Regions from separate parts of the Kluyvera ascorbata genome, predicted to be linked through region 2. Evidence: predicted binding sites of a transcription regulator. Region 2 holds the regulator's gene; the other holds the start of a gene.
The links. Region 2 encodes PurR, which represses purine synthesis genes. Its sites were predicted from a motif close to CANGCAAACGTTTGCNTG; they were not measured.
Positions count from the first base shown of each region.

Region 1: a site for PurR is predicted at 3,441-3,458, ahead of tusA (sulfurtransferase TusA). Genes of this name have one in related genera too.

Region 1 covers NZ_CP096201.1:296,465-303,037, reverse strand. The annotation lists gene MY052_RS01360 (lysoplasmalogenase) at 108-734, shown strand; gene zntA (Zn(II)/Cd(II)/Pb(II) translocating P-type ATPase ZntA) at 813-3,023, shown strand; gene tusA (sulfurtransferase TusA) at 3,136-3,381, opposite strand; gene MY052_RS01345 (7-cyano-7-deazaguanine/7-aminomethyl-7-deazaguanine transporter) at 3,564-4,229, shown strand; gene MY052_RS01340 (DcrB family lipoprotein) at 4,303-4,860, shown strand; gene MY052_RS01335 (MFS transporter) at 4,894-6,084, opposite strand; gene arnF (4-amino-4-deoxy-L-arabinose-phosphoundecaprenol flippase subunit ArnF) at 6,206-6,573, opposite strand, start outside.
Region 2 covers NZ_CP096201.1:2,637,535-2,644,107, forward strand. The annotation lists gene rnt (ribonuclease T) at 1-80, shown strand, start outside; gene MY052_RS12480 (Grx4 family monothiol glutaredoxin) at 180-524, opposite strand; gene MY052_RS12485 (C40 family peptidase) at 868-1,689, shown strand; gene sodB (superoxide dismutase [Fe]) at 1,812-2,393, shown strand; gene MY052_RS12495 (MFS transporter) at 2,473-3,639, opposite strand; gene cydH (cytochrome bd-I oxidase subunit CydH) at 3,800-3,889, opposite strand; gene purR (HTH-type transcriptional repressor PurR) at 4,185-5,210, shown strand; gene punR (DNA-binding transcriptional activator PunR) at 5,229-6,140, opposite strand; gene punC (purine nucleoside transporter PunC) at 6,254-6,573, shown strand, end outside.

The sequences.
Region 1 (6,573 bases), 2.3 Mb from region 2:
GTAAACAACGCAGTATGCCATTGTCATCTGGCGGCTACGGCTACTACACTGGACATTCAAGACTGGCGGTACAGTACCTATTAAGATAACAGATACAGGGACTTATTATGCTTTGGTCGTTTATCGCAGTATTCTTCTCAGGCTGGCTCTACGTGGATGCAGCCTACCGTGGGCCCGCCTGGCAGCGCTGGGCATTCAAACCTATCACCCTAATCTTATTGCTGTTTCTCGCCTGGCAGGCCCCAATGTTTAACGCCATCAGCTACCTCGTACTCGCGGGTCTATGTGCGTCATTGATTGGCGATGCGTTAACGCTATTACCGCGTCAGCGCATGCTGTACGCCGTGGGCGCGTTTTTCCTGTCGCATTTGTTGTACACCATTTGGTTTGCCGGACAACTGACCTTCACCTTCTTCTGGCCGCTGCCGGTCATTCTGCTGGTTATCGGTGCACTCTGGCTGGCCATTATCTGGACGCGCCTCGAAGAGATGCGTTTACCTGTGCTGGCCTTTATTGGCATGACGCTGGTGATGGTCTGGGTTGCCGGTGAACTCTGGTTCCTGCGCCCGACGGATACGGCACTTTCGGGCTTCTTCGGCGCAGGTTTACTGCTGTTAGGCAATATCGTCTGGCTGGTGAGCAAATATCGCTGCCGCTTCCGTGCAGATACGGCAATCTATGCCGCCTGCTATTTTGCCGGGCATTTCTTTATCGTTCGCGCGCTTTACCTGTAATTTCTTGCTTGACTCTGGAGTCGACTCCAGAGTGTATGCTGCGTTTAATGAAGCAACGATCATTAATCGGAGGATACGATGTCGACTCCAGAGACTCGTCACAATAAAGCCCCCCAATTCTCATCCTTTAAGCTCGCGCCTGCGCCACAGCCGCAGGACGACTGCTGCTGCGACAGCCAATGTGCAACGACTGAGCCCGTAGCAGAACCAACGCTGGACGCCCGCTATATCTGGGTCGTCAACGGCATGGACTGCGCCGCCTGCGCCCGTAAAGTCGAAACCGCCGTAAGTCAGGTCGCTGGCGTAAAGCAGGTCAAAGTCCTGTTTGCCACCGAAAAGCTGCTGGTTGATGCCGATGACGACATCCGTACTCAGGTGGAGAAAGCTGTGAGCGCCGCCGGCTATACGCTGCGTAGCGACAGCGAGCCGAAGGCCGAAGAGAGCACCTCACGCTGGCAGGAAAACCTGCCGCTTATCGCGCTCGCCGTGATGATGGCGATTAGCTGGGGCCTGGAGCAGTTCAACCATCCGCTGGGCAACCTGGCGTTTATCGCCACTACGCTTGTCGGGCTCTACCCTATCGCCCGCCAGGCACTGCGCCTGATGAAAAGCGGTAGCTGGTTCGCTATTGAAACGCTGATGAGCGTCGCGGCCATCGGCGCGTTGTTTATCGGCGCGACGGCGGAAGCCGCAATGGTGCTGCTACTGTTCTTAATTGGCGAACGCCTTGAAGGCTGGGCGGCTAACCGCGCGCGTCAGGGTGTGAGTGCATTAATGGCGCTGAAGCCAGACACCGCCGTGCGCGTGCGTGACGGTCAGCGTGAAACCGTCGCCCAGAAGGATCTTCAGCCGGGCGATGTGATTGAAGTGGCCGCCGGCGGGCGTTTGCCTGCCGACGGGAAGCTCATCACGCCGTTCGCTAGCTTTGATGAGAGCGCCTTAACCGGCGAATCCATTCCGGTTGAGCGCAGCGCGGGCGAGAGCGTGCCAGCGGGTGCAACCAGCGCTGACCGCTTGGTGCAGCTGAGCGTTATCTCGAAGCCTGGCGATAGCGCCATCGACCGTATTCTGCGCCTGATTGAAGAGGCCGAGGAACGTCGTGCGCCTATCGAGCGCTTTATTGACCGTTTCAGCCGCATCTATACCCCGGCGATTATGGCCGTCGCGCTGCTGGTGACGCTGGTGCCGCCGCTGCTGTTTGCCGCCTCGTGGGAGGAGTGGATCTACAAAGGGCTGACGCTGCTGTTGATTGGCTGTCCGTGCGCGCTGGTTATCTCGACGCCGGCAGCGATTACCTCAGGTCTTGCCACCGCCGCACGCCACGGTGCGCTGATTAAAGGCGGCGCAGCGCTGGAGCAACTGGGGCGCATCACCCAGATGGCCTTTGATAAAACCGGTACCCTGACGCTCGGCAAACCACAGGTAACAACGGTTATCCCAACGGCCGAACTGAGCGAAGAAAATCTGCTGGCGCTGGCCGCCGCGGTGGAGCAAGGCTCCACCCACCCGTTGGCACAGGCCGTGGTGCGCGAAGCGCAGCAGCGTGGGTTGACCATTCCTCAAGCCGCTGAGCAGCGTACGCTCGTAGGTTCCGGTATTGAAGCCAACGTAGACGGTCAGCGCATCGTTATCTGCGCGGCAGGCAAGTTCCCGGCTCCTGATCATCAGGACGAGATCCAGCAACTGGAAAGCCAGGGCAATACCGTGGTGCTGGTAACTCGCGGCGAGACGCTACTGGGAATTGTGGCGCTGCGCGATACGGTACGCCAGGAGGCGCATCAGGCGGTCGACGGCCTGCGTGAGTTAGGCATTCAGGGCATCATTCTGACCGGGGATAACCCGCGTGCCGCCGCCGCCATTGCCGATGAGTTAGGGATGGACTACCGTGCCAACCTGCTGCCTGCTGATAAGGTCAATGAAGTGACGGCGCTGAACGCTCAGGGGCCGCTGGCGATGGTGGGCGACGGGATTAACGACGCCCCGGCAATGAAGGCCGCTGCGATGGGTATCGCGATGGGCAGCGGCACCGACGTGGCGCTGGAAACCGCCGATGCAGCACTGACGCATAACCGTCTGACCGGGCTGGTGCAGATGATTCGCCTGGCGCGCGCCACTCACGCCAACGTCCGACAAAACATCGCTATTGCGCTGGGGCTGAAGGGGATTTTCCTTATTACCACGCTGCTCGGTATAACCGGTCTGTGGCTGGCGGTGTTGGCGGATACGGGTGCGACGGTGCTGGTGACGTTGAACGCGCTGCGACTGCTGCGCGGGAAGTTTAGTGCGTAATTACGTTGCTTCGGTGCCCTTCCCCGGCGGCGCTCCGCTTGGCCGGGCTACGGTGCTAGATCTGTAGCCCGGGCGAGGCGTTTACGCCGACCCCAGGTTGGCTCGATGCCGATTAATGGCGCTTACGCAGCAAATACTGGTACGGCAAAGACTCGGTTTGCTGGGCAATCAGCTCATGCTCCATAAAACGGCAAAAACCGGGAATATCGCGCGTGGTGGCAGGATCGTCGGCAATCACCAGCAGCGTTTCCCCCACTGGCATCGTCCGCACGGTTTTACGCACCATCATTACCGGTTCCGGGCAGCGTAGCCCTTGCGCGTCTAAGGTGTGGTCGGGGCTGGAAAACAAATCGGTCATGAGAATCTCGTCGTCAGAAAAAACGCGCTTAGTTTACGCTGACCTTGCCTCAACGCAACCAGGTTAACGATTGCGCGAAAAACAACCATTGCAATGAAACGCGAAAGCAGTATCATTCCGCCCCTGCAATGGGTTTGCAGACTTATTGGGTTCCCTCACCCCAACCACTAAAAAGGTACAATATGACTCCCTTTACATCCTTACAGCGCCGTCATGCGCTGGTTTGGCTATCGCTATTTCACCTGCTGGTGATCACTTCCAGTAACTATCTGGTACAGCTGCCGGTCTCTATTTTCGGCTTCCAGACCACCTGGGGCGCGTTTAGCTTTCCGTTTATCTTCCTCGCGACTGACCTGACCGTGCGAATCTTTGGCGCACCGTTGGCTCGCCGTATCGTTTTCGCGGTGATGGTCCCGGCGCTGATGATCTCCTACGTCATTTCGTCGTTGTTCTATATGGGCGAATGGCAAGGTTTCGGCGCGCTGGCGCACTTTAACCTGTTCGTGGCCCGTATCGCCGCCGCCAGCTTTATGGCCTATGCCCTGGGGCAGATCCTTGACGTACACGTGTTCAACCGCCTGCGTCAGAGTCGCCACTGGTGGCTCGCACCAACGGCCTCTACGCTGTTCGGCAACATCAGCGACACGCTGGCGTTCTTCTTTATCGCCTTCTGGCGCAGCACCGACCCGTTCATGGCCACGCACTGGGTGGAAATCGCCCTCGTGGACTACTGCTTTAAAGTGCTGATCAGCATTGTTTTCTTCCTGCCGATGTACGGCGTACTGCTGAATATGCTATTGAAAAAGCTGGCAGATAAATCTGATTTGTCAGCAATGCAGCCAGGTTGAGAGTTCATTACACGGGTTGTGATAAGATACGCAGATGAGCCGTTAGTGGCTATTTATCGAAAGGAAGATGTCAATGCGCAAATTGGTGAAATATGCTGGTATTGGCCTGCTGGTGATGGGCCTTGCGGCCTGTGACAACAGCGACACCAGCACCCCTGCACAGGGTTCGGCTGCCGCAAGCGATGCCGCAGGTCAGGCAATCAATCTGTTAGACGGTAAGCTGAGCTTTACGCTGCCAGCCGGGATGACCGACCAGAGCGGTAAGCTGGGCACCCAGAGCAATAACATGCACGTTTACTCTGACGCCACCGGCATGAAAGCGGTCATCGTCATCGTTGGCGACGACACCACCGAAGATTTAGCGGTGATGGCAAAACGTCTTGAAGATCAGCAGCGCAGCCGCGACCCGCAGCTGCAGGTGGTGACCAATAAATCCATCGAGGTGAAAGGCCACACGCTGCAACAGCTCGACAGCATCATCTCCGCGAAAGGGCAGACCGCGTACTCTTCCGTCGTACTGGGTAAAATCGATGGCAAGCTGCTGACTATGCAGGTTACGCTGCCAGCGGACAACCAGCAGCAGGCGCAATCTGACGCTGAGAAAATCATCAATACGCTGGTCATCAACTAAGTTTTGCTGACCGCGACACGGCCTCTCGCGTACTTACGCCAGGGGCCGTTTTTTTAGCTGCCATCCCAGCAGCAGCGCCACCGCCACCAGCCCCGCTGCGGCAATGTAAATCGTCGAAATCCCCATCCACGCCATCATCAGCCCGGCCAGCGGGCCGGTAATACCCAGCGATAAATCCATAAACACGGTGTAGGTGGCCAGCGCCGACCCTTGGTTTTGCTGCGGTACGGCCTTCACCGCGACAACGCCCAGCGCCGGGAACACCAGTGAGAATCCCGCTCCCGCGAAGAAGGTGCCGATTTTTGCCATCAGCGGCGTTTCCGCCACGCCCACCAGCAGCAGGCCAACAATCTCCACCGAGAAACAGATCATCGCCACGTTCAGGCCGCCGAGGCGGTTGATACCGTTCGGGAACAGCAGACGTGTGCCTACGAATGCACAGCTAAAGAGGGTGAGCGCAAACGCCGCGCCGTCCCAGCCTTTCGCGTCATAGAACAAGGTGATAAAGGTAGCGATAACGCCAAAGCCAGCGGAGGCCAATGCCAGCGCCATACCGTAAGGCCAGACGCGCCCCAACACCGCGCGAAAGGACATCGGCTTGCCCTTTTTGGCTTTCACTTCTGCACGCGGCAGCGCGCACAGGATGGCGACGGCGGCCACGACCATAATCGCCAATGCCAGCCCTTGTAGACCCACATAGCGGTAACACACTACGCCGAGCGGCGCGCCCATCGCCATCGCACCGTAGGTGACAATCCCGTTCCATGAGATCACCCGGCCAATATGCGGCGAACCCACCACGCCAACGCCCCATAGCGTGGAGCCCGTCCCGGCAAAACTCTGCCCGATACCAAGGATCACGCGCCCCAGGCACAACAGGACCAGGCTCACCAGCGGCCAGTCGCTGCCCGTTGCCGCCAGCAGATAGCTCAACCCGCTGAGAAAACAGCCGCACAGCCCCATCACCACGATACGTTTTGGCCCCAGCAGGTCGGCATAACGCCCGGCGTGCGGGCGACTGAGCAGAGTGGCGAAGTATTGCAGACTTATCACCAGCCCCGCCCAGAAGGCGCTGAATCCCATAACGTCGTGGACATAGCCAGGCAGTACCGCCAGCGGCAGGCCAATGGTGAGATAACTTGCGAAGTTGAAGATAACGATGGAGACAATACGCAGGTTGAGGCGCAGACCGCTAAGCTGCCCCTCAGCGTCGACCGCAGGCATAGATAATCCCTTATAGATGCAACGAAAAAGGCATTATTGCACATTTTGTAGCCCGGGCGAGGCGTTTACGCCGGCCCCGGAAGGCTCGGAGTCATTCCCGGCGGCGCTTCGCTTGGCCGGGCTACGCGGTATGGGAGGATTTGTTTGGCCAGAAGATGGTGATAACACCCGCAATAATGACCACGACGCCCAGCAGACCACGCCAGGAGAAGGGTTCGTGCCAGCCTGGTAGCCAGATAGCGGCACACCACACCACCATGTAGCTCAGGCTCAATAACGCATAGGCTTTTGCCAGCGGCAGCCGCTTCAGCGCAAAGAACCAGCAGGCCATCGACGCCACGTAACCGAACAGACCGAGGAAAAGCGCCAGCGTTCCGTCGCCGAAATGCAGCAGATGCAGCAGGAACACCAGCGGCTGCTCCGCCGAGGGCAGCGTGGTCATTGCCACGCGCAGCGTCAATTGAGCGGCGCTGACCAGCACTACGCTCA
Region 2 (6,573 bases):
CCGCGATTCTGTTCTGCGAAATCGTCAACCGCTGGAAGCGCCTCGGCGGCTGGCCGCTGCCGATAGCGAGTGAAGAGTAGCAGCATAAAAAAAGCGACCGATGGTCGCTTTTTTGTTTCCGCATTCGGTGCAGATGGCCGGATAGCGCTTCGCTAATCCGGCCTACACCAACCCGGCAATTATTCTGCCTTCGGCTCTTCAGCGTATTTGGCTGCGGTCTCTTTAATCAGAGGCTGCAGTTCGCCGCGCTGGTACATTTCGATAATGATGTCACAGCCGCCAACCAGCTCACCATCAACCCACAGCTGTGGGAAAGTCGGCCAGTTTGCATACTTTGGCAGCTCAGCGCGGATGTCCGGATTCTGCAGGATGTCGACGTAAGCAAAGCGCTCGCCACAGGCGGACAGCGCCTGAACGGCTTGGGCAGAGAAACCGCAGCTTGGCAGTTTCGGGGAACCTTTCATGTACAGCAGGATTGGGTTTTCAGCGATCTGGCGCTGAATTTTTTCAATTGTCTCGCTCATTGTCTTGCTTCCTCAAACTTCTTTTTACGGCAGTAGTCTGACATTGTAACGTTTCAGACCCTGAACAGAAAATAACATTTTGTTCACGCTTTACTATTTTATCGTCTGACGCGGTAAGTTGCTTTATAAATATGAGTTTATCGGCAGGTGGATGAAAAGCTTGCTCATTATTTGACTCATTATGTATCAAATGATGTTTTTTTTTGCAGTTGCTAACGAAACAACGTTTTATCTATAAAAACACTATTAACATTTCGTGTTTTTATGGATTAGAATCGTTGGGTTTTGTAAACCATACCCAGGCAAGGACATTTAGCCTGCATCTTACTCAGAGGGTTGTTCAGTGGCGCAGATAAAAAAATGGTCGTTCACGCTCTGTGCATTGCTGTTTACATCGTTATCCTTCACGCCGTTGGCGCATGCTACAGGGCATGCCAAAACCCCAACGGCGCAAAAGTCGCTCCCTGTAAAAAGCAGTGAACGCAAGAAAAAGAACGCGGACAATAAATCTAACGCTAAGAAAAAATCGACTCCGGTTGCCGCTAAGAAGAAAACCACGCCAGCCGTCGCGAAGAAAGCGGCCCCAGTTTCCAGCAAATCAAAAACCGCCTCCGCTAAAACCCGCGTGAAAAGCAGCGCAGTGAAAACCGCCAGCGTCACTACGACCTGCAAGGTTCGCAAAGGTCACAAGAAGGTCTGCACCACCAGCCCTGTAGAGTCCAAACCAACTACCATTGCCGCCGCGCACAAAGTTCGCGTTCAGAAAGTACAGAAGACCGCAATGAATAAGCTGATGGGTCAGTTAGGGAAACCATACCGCTGGGGTGGCAACTCTCCGCGTACCGGTTTTGATTGCAGCGGTCTGGTCTATTACGCTTACAAAGATCTGGTCAACATCCGTATTCCACGCACTGCTAATGAAATGTATCACTTGCGCGATGCGCGTCCGGTTGAACGTGGTGAGCTGGAAAGTGGCGATCTGGTCTTCTTCCGCACTCAGGGCCGCGGCACCGCCGATCATGTAGGCGTGTATGTCGGTAACGGCAAATTTATTCAGTCCCCGCGTACCGGCCAGGACATCCAGATAACCTCGCTGAGCGAAGATTATTGGGTACGTCACTACGTCGGCGCACGCCGTGTTGTTACCCCTAAGACAATTCGTTAATCACTTACCCCGTTTGTTAATAAACGGGGTAAGCTTATCTTTTATCTCACCTTTTAATTTGCTACTCTATCCCTACTCAGTACATGGTTATTGAGTGTACAAATATAATAAGGAGAGAAGCAATGTCGTTCGAATTACCTGCATTACCGTATGCCAAAGACGCTCTGGTTCCACACATTTCCGTGGAAACGCTCGAGTATCACTATGGCAAACACCACCAGACCTATGTCACTAACCTGAACAACCTGATCAAAGGCACCGCGTTTGAAGGTAAAACGCTGGAAGAGATCGTGCGTTCATCTGAAGGCGGCGTGTTCAACAACGCTGCACAGGTCTGGAACCACACCTTCTACTGGAACTGCCTGGCACCAAACGCCGGTGGCGAACCAACCGGTGCAGTCGCTGAAGCCATTACCAAATCCTTCGGCAGCTTCGCTGAATTCAAAGCGCAGTTCACCGATGCCGCGGTTAAAAACTTCGGCGCTGGCTGGACCTGGCTTGTGAAGAAAGCTGACGGCTCCCTGGCTATCGTCTCTACGTCTAACGCAGCGACTCCGCTGACCACCGACGCGACGCCGCTGCTGACCGTTGACGTGTGGGAACACGCTTACTACATCGATTACCGCAACGCGCGTCCAAACTATCTGGAGCACTTCTGGGCTCTGGTTAACTGGGAATTCGTTGCTAAGAATCTGGCAGCCTAAGCAAAAATAACCCGGCATCGCAACGCTTCGCCGGGTTATCTCGTATCACGCAGAAGGGAGACCTTCTGCGTTTTTGTTTTTACTGACGAGCCAGGGCTTCTTCACCACGCGAACGTCCGCTCAGAAAAACCACCAACAGGGCCAGGGCTGCCACTATTGCCCCCATGACCGGTACAAAGCTATATCCCAGACCACCGGAAATAACCGCCCCACCCGCAACCGCACCCAGTGCGTTCCCCAGGTTGAACGCCCCGATATTCACCGAGGAAGAAAGGCCCGGCGCTTCGTGAGCCACGCGCATCACGCGCATTTGCAACGGTGGCACCACCGCGAAGGTTGCCGCACCCCAGACCACCATACTGAACGCCGCGCCAACCTGCGTTTGCGCAAGGAAAGGTATGGCCAGCATTATGACCATCAGCAGCCCCAGGAAGCCTTTCAGCGTCCCGCTCACCGAGCGGTCTGCAAATTTACCGCCGAGGAAGTTACCGATAGAAAAGCCCACGCCAATCAGCACCAGCATCAGGGTAATAAAGCCCGGGGTCGCGTGAGTGATGGTACGCAGCACCGGCGAAATATAGGTATAGAGTGTAAACATCGCGCCCGCGCCCAGCACGGTGGTTAACAGGGCTGAAAGCACCTGTGGACGCACCAGCACCGACAGTTCACGCTTCACGTCCGGTCTTTCGCCTGCCCCGCCCTTCGGCAGCGAGAACCACAGCCCCAGAATCGCGATAACGCCAAGCCCGGCGGTGGCCAGGAACGACATACGCCAGCCGATGGTTTCACCCAGCCACGTCGCGGCAGGTACACCACCGATATTCGCGATAGTCAGCCCCATAAACATAGTGGCTACTGCGCTCGCCTGTTTGTGCTTCGGCACGACGCTCGCCGCCACCACCGAACCCAGGCCAAAGAACGCGCCGTGATTAAGGCTGGTAATAATGCGCGACAACAGCAGCGTGGTGTAATCCGGCGCGATGGCAGAAAGCACGTTGCCGAGAGTAAAAATCGCCATTAAGAAAATCAGCGCATTTCGGCGAGCGCGATGCGAAAGCAGCAGCGTCATCAACGGCGCACCGACCATGACGCCGACCGCATAGGCACTGATCAGCATCCCGGCGGCAGGAATGGAAACGTCCACCCCTTTGGCGATGACCGGCAGAAGCCCCATCGGCGAGAACTCGGTGGTGCCGATACCAAAGGCACCGACGGCTAACGCCAGTAAGGGGAAGTTAATTTTCATGCTCAAGCTCCGAGTGGCCGCACAACAGACGCGGCATAAGGACATAATGCAAAAGCATGACATTAATCACAGAAAAACAGAAGTGTACAAAACTGCAAAAGATTATTGCGAATTCGGTAACAATCAGACAGGAGGGAGCGGACGCTCCCCCGCAGAGGAATTAATGCAGAACGGCAGTCAACGCGGCAGCGACGATCAGCGCCAGCGTAATAACGGTGGTAGAGAGCGACAGCTTAAGTTCGGTACTCATCAATTTTTTCTCCTTTTTATTTCCACAGCAAAACTGAGCTAACTCATTTTTGCACAGTATTGCGCAAAAATCTTCACAGTTTTAGCAGGATGTTGTTTTTTGCTCTTCCACTTTGCGCCAGGATAAGTCAGAATTCGACGCTTATTTATAAGCGTACCGGCCATTGACCCCCTCCTGTCGTCCTGTATCGTTTTCCCGGCGAATCGCAATCCATAAAATTGCGTCAGGGTGTGTGAAGGCAAACGTTTTCCTTTCGATTTTATCAGGGGCAGGCCAGGGTCTGGAGTGAAATGGAATGGCAACTATTAAAGATGTAGCGAAGCGCGCAAACGTTTCCACTACAACCGTATCACATGTAATTAACAAGACGCGTTTTGTTGCTGAAGAGACGCGTGAAGCCGTCTGGGCGGCAATCAAAGAGCTGCACTACTCGCCAAGCGCCGTTGCCCGTAGCCTCAAGGTTAACCATACCAAATCGATTGGTTTACTGGCGACCAGCAGCGAAGCGGCCTACTTTGCCGAAATTATCGAAGCCGTTGAGAAAAACTGCTTTGAGAAAGGCTATACCCTGATTCTGGGTAACGCCTGGAACAACCTGGAAAAGCAGCGCGCCTACCTGTCAATGATGGCGCAAAAGCGCGTCGATGGCCTGCTGGTCATGTGCTCTGAGTACCCAGAGTCGCTGCTGTCGATGCTGGAAGAGTACCGTCACATCCCGATGGTCGTCATGGACTGGGGCGAAGCCAAAGCAGACTTTACCGACTCCGTTATTGATAACGCATTTGAAGGTGGTTACACCGCGGGCCGTTACCTGATTGAGCGCGGACACCGCGATATTGGCGTGATCCCAGGCCCTCTGGAGCGTAACACCGGCGCAGGCCGTCTTGCGGGCTTTATGAAAGCCATGGAAGAAGCGCAAATTAACGTGCCAGCCAACTGGATTGTGCAGGGTGACTTTGAGCCAGAGTCAGGTTATCGCGCCATGCAACAAATTCTGTCACAGCATCCGCGCCCTACCGCTATCTTCTGCGGCGGGGACATTATGGCGATGGGTGCCCTGTGTGCGGCAGATGAGATGGGGCTGCGCGTGCCGCAGGATATTTCGCTCATCGGCTATGATAACGTGCGCAACTCACGTTTCTTCACCCCAGCGCTGACCACCATTCATCAGCCGAAAGATTCACTCGGCGAAACGGCCTTCAATATGCTGATGGATCGCATCGTCAGCAAACGCGAGACGTCTCAATCGATTGAGGTGCATCCGCGCCTTATCGAACGTCGTTCCGTGGCCGACGGTCCGTTCCGCGACTATCGCCGCTAAGCATGACCCGCGGACACCCTACTCGGGTGTCCGCAGCCACTCTTCATTTAACGTTTCGCTATCCCCCAGATACTCCAGCAACCAGTTAAGCGCCGGCGACGCTTCGCTTTGCTGCCACGTCAGACAACAGGCGGCATCCGGGAACGGGTTCTCAAGCTGTAACACGACCCACTCTCCGCTTTCCAGCCACGGCTGCGCCTGATGTCCTGGCACCATCGCCGCACAAAGCCCCGCCGAGATACAGGTTTCCGCTGAGGCCCAATCCGGCACGACCACGCGTTTTTGGTTATCGAGCAGCCAGGTCGTTCGCTTCGGCAGAGATCGCGACGTATCTTCACGCACCAGCGACGGCCAGTTGCGCAACACGTCGTCGCTCAGTGGACCGTCCATTCGAGCCAACGGATGCGTACTGGCGACCACGCAATGCCAGTTGAGCATCCCCATATCACGGAAAGCGAAACGGCCACCGACCGGAATCGCCTGGGTTGCGCCAATCGCCAGTTCCACACGACCGTCCGCCAGCGCATCCCAGACGCCGTTGAATACCTCCTGGTAAACAATCAGTTCCACATCGCTGAAATGACGATAGAAATCGACGATCAGCTGGCGAGTTCGCTGGGGCTTCACGATATTATCGACCGCAATCGCCAGCTGCCCTCGCCAACCGTTAGCAATTTGCTGGCACTGCTGACGGGTGATCTGCATTTTTTTGATAACAGAACGTCCCTCTTTCAAAAACCATGCCCCCGCTGGGGTCAGTTCTACGTCGCGATGACGACGTTCGAACAGCGGCACGGCTAGCCACTCCTCTAGCTGGCGTACCGTGTAGCTCACCGCAGAAGGCACACGGTGCAGTTCCTGCGCCGCGGCGCTAAAGCTGCCGTTGCGCGCCACCGCATCAACGACTTCCAGAGAATATTCAGACCACATTTTTTGCCTTCAAATATTTTGAATCCATGGCGCAAATATTAGCGTTTCACAAGCCGTTATGCACTCTCTACACTCAGCGGCATTGTTTACTCATGATAAAAAGGGCGAAGTTTATGCAACCTGGGAAAGGATTTTTAGTCTGGCTCGCGGGATTGAGCGTATTAGGCTTTCTGGCCACCGATATGTATCTCCCCGCTTTTGCCGCCATTCAGGAAGACCTGCAAACGCCGGCTTCCGCCGTCAGTGCGAGCCTCAGCCTGTTTCTGGCAGGCTTTGCCGTCGCGCAGCTTTTGTGGGGACCGCTGTCAGATCGCTATGGTCGCAAGCCTATTTTGCTGACTGGGTTAACCATTTTTGCTATTGGCTGCATTGGTATGCTGTGGGTGCGCGATGGCACCACGCTGCTGGTGCTGCGCTTTGTACAGGCCGTTGG